2 regions of the Hydrogenophaga sp. ANAO-22 genome follow, and region 1 is predicted to be linked to the other one. Evidence: riboswitches for the same ligand, from Rfam matches in the RefSeq annotation. Region 1 holds a riboswitch; the other holds the start of a gene.

Region 1 (4,204 bases):
CCTCGTAGAACACGGCGGTCTCTTCGCCCGAGAGGCCGGCGCCGCCCAGTGCGGCAGCAAACGTGGCCTTGAGGGCTTGGAGGCCTTCGGGCGTGGAGGTGGCGAGGTAAGTGAAGACCTCGCGCAGGTTCACCGCACCGGGGATGTGGCCGGCGGCGTAGGTCTCGGCGTCGCGGGTGTCGATGACCACCACGGGTTCGGACGACTGCAGGGCCTGCAACTGGGCGGGGGCGATCAGGATGGCGTCGATGCTCATGGAAACCTCACGAAAAAAGCGGCCGGCGGGATTGCCTGCGGTGCCTTTTCGCAACCCGCGTGCCAGCCTCGTGAAGTTGCCTGGAATGGCTTTCAAGTCATTGTTTTCATTGAGTTTGATGCTCTTGAAAATAGAGCGATGCCATCCGTGACCAGATCCTTGTCGCTTCAATGTGTCGACACAATGTCGACGCATTGGGAGGTGCAAACCAGAGACACCGGGGAGCCGGCTTCGCCGGGTCTCAGGTGTCGTCCCCCCTTCGGGGGGAAGGCGCCGAAGGCGACGCAGGAGGGAGCTTCTTCATCCTGTAGGCGAACTGGCGCAGGGTGAGGCCCAGGCTTTGCGCCGCGCGCGATTGGTTGCCCTGGTGCCGGGCCAGCGCCTCGCGCAGGGCCTGGGCGCTGTGCGACTGCGCGCTCTGGTAGTCGCGCACCAGCGGTTCGGTCTCCCCGGTGGGGGCCGCCGCGTTCTGGGCCTGGGCCTGGGCCTGGGGCATGAAGCGCTCCAGCGTGGCGGCCGTCACCAGGGTGTGGTCGGCCAGCAGCACCAGGCGCTCGATCAGGTTGCCCAGCTCGCGGATGTTGCCCGGCCAGTCGTGCGCCTCCAGCCGCGCCAGCGCGTCGGGCGCGAGGTTCACGTTGCGCTGGTGCGCCTGGTTGGCGCGGTTCACGAAGTGCAGGGCCAGCGCGCGCACGTCCTCGCCACGCTCCCGCAGGCTGGGCAGGCGGATCGGGATCACGTTGAGCCGGTAATACAGGTCCTGCCGGAAGCGCCCGGCCTGCACCTCGCGCGCGAGTTCGCGGTTGGTGGCCGCCACCAGGCGCACGTTCACCTTGAGTTCGCGCGTGCCGCCCAGGCGCACCAGCGTGCCTTCCTGCAGCGTGCGCAGCAGCTTGGACTGCATGGCCAGCGGCAGCTCGCCGATCTCGTCCAGGAAGATGGTGCCGCCGTGGGCCTGCTCGAACCAGCCCGCGCGCGCGGTGTTCGCGCCGGTGAAGGCGCCGCGCTCGTAACCGAACAGCTCGGACTCGAACAGCGTTTCGGGAATCGCCGAGCAGTTGACCTTGATGAAGGGCTGGTCGTGCCGGCCGCTGGCCAGGTGCACCGCGCGCGCGAACAGCTCCTTGCCGGTGCCCGACTCGCCCAGCAGCAGCACCGTGGCCTGCGACTGCGACACGCGCTCGAGCTCGCCCAGCGCCTGCAGCAGCGCGGGCGAGCGGCCGATCAGGCCGTAGCGGGCGCTGGCGCTGTCCAGCGCGCGGGCCAGGGCCGCGTTGCGCGCCAGCAGCTGGCGCGTCTGCTCGGCCACCAGCTGTTCCAGCCGCAGCAGCTGCCCGGCCAGCGTGGCCAGGATGCGCAACACGGCCAGGTCGTCGTTCAGGTGGCGCTGGCGGCTGCGGATGCGGTGGCAGGCCAGCACGCCGATGGTGGCGCCGTTGACCTCGATCGGCAACGCGATGAAGGCCACGGTCTGCGGCGGCAGGCGCTCGCGCGGCACCGTGCGGAACAGGAACAGCGGTTCGGCGTCCACGTCCTGCACGATCGCGGGCAGGCCGGTGGCCAGCACGCGCCCGGTGATGCCCTCGCCCCAGCGGAACACGCCGCGCTGCACCTCCTCGGCCGTGAGGCCGTAGGCGTGGCGCACCGAGGCCGTGCGCTCTTCGCCCGGCGCGGGCTCGCCGGCCAGCACCATGCGGCCCCGGTTCAGGCCCAGCAGTTCGCTCATCAGGTGCAGCATCTCGCGCAGCACGAAGGCCGGCGCCAGGCTGCGGCCCACCAGCTTCATCACCTCGCGCATGAGCAGCAGCTCCTGGGCGTGCCAGTCGGTGAGGGGGCTGTCGGGGTCGCTGGGGCTGGAAGGCATGGGCGCGGGGCAAGCAAACATCGCACCAATGGCGGGCGAGGCCCTCCCTGGCGAGCTAAAATCGCCGCTTCTCAAGGAGCGTTGCAGCGCCGGCGGGCTTTTCAGCCCCCACCGTGCGTCAGGCTTGAGTGGGCGCGAACAGGCCCAAACGGCGCTCACCGGTCTGTTTTTCGCAAACTGCCTTGGTGAGCCTCATGTCCTCCGAATCCGCTTCCCCGTCGTCGTCGTCCACCCCCGTGCCGCCCATGCTGCTCTCCGGCCTGGAGCCGCTGCGCATCGAGCCGGGCAGCCTGTTCGTCAACGTGGGCGAGCGCACCAACGTCACCGGCTCCAAGGCCTTCGCCCGCATGATCCTCGAAGGCCGCTTCGAAGACGCGCTGGCCGTGGCGCGCCAGCAGGTGGAGAACGGCGCCCAGATCATCGACGTCAACATGGACGAGGCCATGCTCGACAGCAAGGCCGCGATGGTGCGTTTCCTGAACCTCATTGCCGGCGAGCCCGACATCGCGCGCGTGCCGGTGATGGTGGACTCCTCCAAGTGGGAGGTGATCGAGGCTGGCCTGCGCTGCGTGCAGGGCAAGGGCGTCGTCAACTCCATCTCCATGAAGGAAGGCCTGGACGAGTTCAAGCGCCAGGCGCGCCTGGTCAAGCGCTACGGCGCGGCCGCCGTGGTCATGGCCTTCGACGAAAAGGGCCAGGCCGACACCTACGAACGCAAGGTCGAGATCTGCGAACGCGCCTACCGCGTGCTGGTCGATGAGGTGGGCTTCCCGCCCGAAGACATCATCTTCGACCCCAACATCTTCGCCATCGCCACCGGCATCGAGGAACACAACAACTACGCGGTGGACTTCATCAACGCCACGCGCTGGATCAAGCAGCACCTGCCGGGCGCCAAGGTCAGCGGCGGCGTGTCCAACGTGTCGTTCAGCTTCCGCGGCAACGACCCGGTGCGCGAGGCCATCCACACCGTGTTCCTGTACCACGCGATCCAGGCCGGCATGGACATGGGCATCGTCAACGCCGGCATGGTGGGCGTGTACGACGAGCTCGAGCCCGATCTGCGCGAGCGCGTGGAAGACGTGGTGCTCAACCGCCGGCCCGATGCGGGCGAACGCCTGGTGGAAGTGGCCGAGAGCGCCAAGGGCTCGGCCAAGGACGACAGCAAGAAGAACGAATGGCGCGCCCTGCCGATCCGCGAGCGGCTGAGCCACGCGCTGGTGCGCGGCATCAACGACTTCATCACCGAAGACACCGAAGAGATGTGGCGCGAGATCGAGGCCGGCGGTGGCCGCCCGCTCAACGTGATCGAAGGCCCGCTGATGGACGGCATGAACGTGGTCGGCGACCTGTTCGGCCAGGGCAAGATGTTCCTGCCGCAGGTGGTCAAGAGCGCGCGCGTGATGAAACAGGCCGTGGCGCACCTGCTGCCTTACATCGAGGCCGAGAAGCTGGCGCTGCAGGCCGCCGGCGGCGACGTGAAGCCCAAGGGCAAGATCGTGATCGCCACCGTCAAGGGCGACGTGCACGACATCGGCAAGAACATCGTCACCGTCGTGCTCCAGTGCAACAACTACGAGGTCGTGAACATGGGCGTGATGGTGCCCTGCCACGAGATCCTGGCCATGGCCAAGGCCGAGGGCGCCGACATCGTGGGCCTCTCGGGCCTGATCACGCCCAGCCTGGAAGAGATGCAGTACGTGGCCGGCGAGATGCAGAAGGACGAACACTTCCGCGGCCGGGGCATCCCGCTGCTGATCGGTGGCGCCACCACCAGCCGCGTGCACACCGCGGTGAAGATCGCGCCGCACTACGACGGGCCGGTGGTCTACGTGCCCGACGCCTCGCGCAGCGTGAGCGTGGCGCAGGGCCTGCTGTCCGACCAGGCCGCGGCCTACATCGCCGAGGTCAATGCCGACTACGAGCGCGTGCGCACCCAGCATGCCAACAAGAAACAGGTGCCGCTGTGGCCGCTGGAGCGCGCGCGCCTGAACAAGACGCCGATCGACTGGAAGGCCTACACGCCGCAGAAGCCCAAGTTCATCGGCAAGCGCGTGTTCAAGAACTTCGACCTGCACGAGATC
Region 2 (4,204 bases), 520 kb from region 1:
CACGTCCCCCCAGGGGATCACTTTCAGGGCAACCAGCCAGGGAATGGCCATGGGGAGATCCTTTCGCTTGTCAGGTTGGGAGCCGCTCAGCCGCGCGGGGTTCCTTCAGATGGGGCCGAAACGGTCCGTCTCAACAGCCACCAGCCCAGGCCGGCGACCGACAGCAGCAGGGCCGGGAAGCCCAGCGTGGGCGCCCACTGCAGCGCGGCGGCGCCCAGCGCGGGCGCGAGCACCCCGCCCAGGGTGTAGGACAGCACCAGCACGGCGGTGCTGTTGACCAGGGTGATGCCTTCCTCGCGCGAGCCGATGTCGATCATCGCCAGCGTGTACAGACAACCGCCCGCGCCGCCCCAGAGGAAGGCCACGGGCGCGGCCAGCCAGGGCGTGCCGGCCACGAAGGGGATGACCAAGGTGGCCAGCAGGGTGATGAGGGCGCAGACCCGCATGATCGCCAGGCGCGCGCGGTGGCCGTCGCCCCAGCGCTGTGCCGGGTGGTGGGCCATGCGGTCGGCCAGCACGCCGGCGGGCAGCATCATGAGCGCGCTGCCCAGGCCGCTTGCCGAGACCAGCAGCGCCGCCACGGTGGCGCCCAGGCCCAGCGCCAGGCCGTAGAGCGGCAGGATGGACGTGAGGCCGCTTTCGAAGAAACCACCGACGAAGCCCACGGTCATGATCAGCGGGTGCGCCAGCAGCGCGTGCCACACGCCCGACAGGCCCACCTTCGCGCTGTGCGCGTCGGCCGCGTCGGGCAGGCGCGGGATCAGCAGGCTCCAGACCAGGCCGATGGCCATGAAGCCCAGCGCGATCCACAGCGCCGCGTCGCTGTCGGCTCCGACCCAGGCCAGCATGAGCGGGCCGACCACGAAGGTGATGCCCACCATGGTCTCGAAGATGCCCACGTAGCGCCCGCGCTGCCCGGGCGGCGAGAACTCGGCCACCACGGCCTCGGCCAGCACCCAGCGCAGGCCCGAGGCCATGCCGGCGGCGATCTTGAACACGAACCAGAGCCAGAGCAGCGGCGTGAAGGCGAAGCCGGCGGTGGCGATCACCGGGATCAGCGCGGCCAGCCACAGCGTGGGCCGCCGGCCCAGGCGCTGCGTGATGGCCGAGGCGAACGGCGTCATGAAGAACACGCCGAGCCAGCCGCTGGCGGCGAACACACCGGCCAGCGCGGTCGATTCGCCGCCGCCCTTGAGGCGCAACAGCAGCAGCGGCGTGAGCATGAAGTAGCCCACCAGCTCGAAGAAGGTGGAGCCGAAGATCGCGACCAGGCCGAGCCGCGCCTCGGCGGGCGGGTGGTCGGGCAGGGTGCCGGTGGGCGGCAGCGGGTGTTCGCTCATGCGCCCGCGGCCCGCGCGCCCAGCACCGCGTCGGCCACCTCGGTGAAACCCGCGCCGCGCTCGCCTGCCGCCACGTAGCGCGGGTGTTGCGTGAGCGCGCCCCAGAAGCGCGCGACGTTGGCCACGCCCACGCTGTGCGGGAAATGGCCGAACATGCGCGCGTCGTTGGTCGAGTCGCCGACGTAGACCCAGCGGTCGAGTTCGTCGTCGAGCGAGCGGCCCAGGCGCGATCGCACGATCCAGCGCGCGCCGGCCAGCTTGTCGTGCTCGCCGATCCAGCCGTTGATGTGGATGGAGCTCACGGTGGCGTTGAGGCCTTCGCTTTTCATCAGCTGCACCACGGTGGCGATGTCGGCCTCGCTCAGGTGCGCGAACTCGCTGTGGTCGATCGCGATGTCGGTCTCGCGCCCGGGGCTGTCGGTGGCCAGTCGGGCCTGCGGCAGCTCGGCCAGCACGCGTTGCGCGGTGGCCTGCAGTTTCGCGAAATGGGCGGCGCGCGTGGCCGCGTCCTGCAGGTAGTCGCGCTGGAGTTCGCCCGAGTCGCCGCGCCACAGCGCCACGGCGCCGTTCTCGGCCACGATGGCGTCCACCGGCCAGGCCAGCGCGAAGGCCTCGCTCCAGCCGGCGGGCCGGCCCGTGATGGCGAACACCGGCAGGCCGGCGGTGCGCAGGCGGTGCAAGGCGTCCAGGGCATCGGGGGTGATCGCGCCCTCGGTCGTGAGGGTGTCGTCGATGTCGGTCAGCACGCCGTGGATGCGGGCGCGCTCCGTGGCGGGCCAGAGGGTGAGGGGATTCATGCGCATGGAAGGCGGGCAGTGTCGCACAGGGCCCCGGGCGCCGCAGGTGCCACCGGCGACGCGCGGCAGGGGGCAGATCGAGGCCGCTGCGGTAGAATCGCGCGATCCGAGGAGCGTTGCAGCGCCCCCACTGAACACTTCAGCAGCGGGGCGTGAGGCTCGGACCATCCATGCAACGACGCTCATCCACATCCCGTGCGATGAGTTCTTTTTGACTCAATGCCAGATGTGGTTTGTCCATCCTTTCCGGAGCGAACCATGAATGCACGTCTGAACAACCCGACCGCCGACAGCGCGATCGCCGACCTTTCCCTGGCCGAGTGGGGCCGCAAGGAAATCCGCATTGCGGAAACCGAAATGCCCGGCCTGATGGCCATCCGCGAGGAATTCGCCGCCGCCAAGCCGCTCAAGGGCGCGCGCATCACCGGCAGCATCCACATGACGATCCAGACCGCGGTGCTGGTCGAAACCCTGCAGGCCCTGGGCGCGAGCGTGCGCTGGGCTTCGTGCAACATCTTCTCCACGCAAGACCACGCCGCCGCCGCGCTGGTCGCGCAGGGCACGCCGGTGTTCGCGCACAAGGGCGAGACCCTGGCCGAGTACTGGGACTTCACCCACCGCATCTTTGAGTTCGGCGCCGCCGGCACCGAAGGCGAAGGCCCCAACATGATCCTGGACGACGGCGGCGACGCCACGTTGCTGATGATCCTGGGCCAGAAGGCCGAGAAGGACCTCTCGGTCATCAGCAAGCCGACCAGCGAAGAAGAAACCTGCCTGTTCGCCGCCATCAAGGCCAAGCTCGCGCAGGACCCGACCTGGTACACCCGCAAGGCCAGCCAGATCATTGGCGTGACCGAAGAGACCACCACCGGCGTGCACCGCCTGAAGGAAATGGCTGCCCGGGGCACGCTGCCGTTCCGCGCCATCAACGTGAACGACTCGGTGACCAAGAGCAAGTTCGACAACCTGTACGGCTGCCGCGAATCGCTGGTCGACGGCATCAAGCGCGCCACCGACGTGATGATCGCCGGCAAGGTCGCCGTGGTCGCCGGCTACGGTGACGTGGGCAAGGGTTCGGCCCAGGCGCTGCGCGCGCTGTCGGCCCAGGTGTGGGTGACCGAGATCGACCCCATCAACGCCCTGCAGGCCGCGATGGAAGGCTACAAGGTCGTGACCATGGAGTACGCCGCCGACAAGGCCGACATCTTCGTGACCACCACCGGCAACAAATCCATCATCACGCACGACCACATGGCCGCGATGAAGGACCAGGCCATCGTCTGCAACATCGGCCACTTCGACAACGAGATCGACATCGCCTCGATCGAGAAGTACGAATGGGAAGAGATCAAGCCGCAGGTCGACCACGTCAAGTTCCCCGACGGCAAGAAGATCATCATGCTGGCCAAGGGCCGCCTGGTGAACCTGGGCTGCGGCACCGGCCACCCCAGCTTCGTGATGTCGAGCTCGTTCGCGAACCAGACCATTGCCCAGATCGAGCTGTTCACGCAGCCGAAGAAGTACGAAGTGGGCCAGGTCTACGTGCTGCCCAAGCACCTGGACGAGAAGGTCGCGCGCCTGCACCTGAAGAAGGTCGGCGCCATGCTGACCGAGCTGACCGACGAGCAGGCCGCCTACATCGGCGTGAGCAAGGCCGGCCCGTACAAGCCGGACACCTACCGGTATTGATCGCGCCCATGCGGGCCGACCAGCTGCTCGTCGAGCGCGGCCTGGCCGCCACCCGTTCGCAGGCCCAGCGGCTCATCGCCGCGGGCGTGCAATGGCGTGCGCCGGGGGGCGACTGGACAGCGGTCACCAAGAACGGCGAGGAGCTGCGTGACGCGGCCGAGCTGCGCCTGCTGGACACGGCGGAGACGCGCTATGTGTCGCGCGGCGGCCTCAAGCTGGAAGGCGCGCTGCGCCACACCGGCCTGGACGTGAGCGGCCTGCGCTGCCTCGATGTGGGGCAGAGCAGCGGCGGTTTTACCGACTGCCTGTTGCAGCGAGGCGCGGCGCAGGTCGTGGGGGTGGACGTGGGCCAGGGCCAGCTGCACCCGCAGCTCAAGG

The links. A riboswitch is a leader RNA that binds a small molecule or an ion and turns the genes downstream of it on or off. The one in region 1 is predicted to bind S-adenosylhomocysteine.
Region 2: it holds a riboswitch for S-adenosylhomocysteine, as region 1 does, so the genes downstream of both, ahcY (adenosylhomocysteinase) here and metH (methionine synthase) in region 1, are expected to answer to the same signal.

What each region holds. Positions count from the first base shown of each region.
Region 1 is NZ_CP159956.1:2,765,051-2,769,254, reverse strand. It holds gene ABSY19_RS13315 (sulfurtransferase) at 1-256, opposite strand, end outside; gene ABSY19_RS13310 (sigma-54 interaction domain-containing protein) at 498-2,120, opposite strand; S-adenosyl-L-homocysteine riboswitch at 2,188-2,284, shown strand; gene metH (methionine synthase) at 2,366-4,204, shown strand, end outside.
Region 2 is NZ_CP159956.1:2,240,140-2,244,343, reverse strand. It holds gene ABSY19_RS10730 (hypothetical protein) at 1-51, opposite strand, end outside; gene ABSY19_RS10725 (MFS transporter) at 87-1,340, opposite strand; gene ABSY19_RS10720 (HAD-IIB family hydrolase) at 1,337-2,137, opposite strand; S-adenosyl-L-homocysteine riboswitch at 2,240-2,328, shown strand; gene ahcY (adenosylhomocysteinase) at 2,396-3,826, shown strand; gene ABSY19_RS10710 (TlyA family RNA methyltransferase) at 3,835-4,204, shown strand, end outside.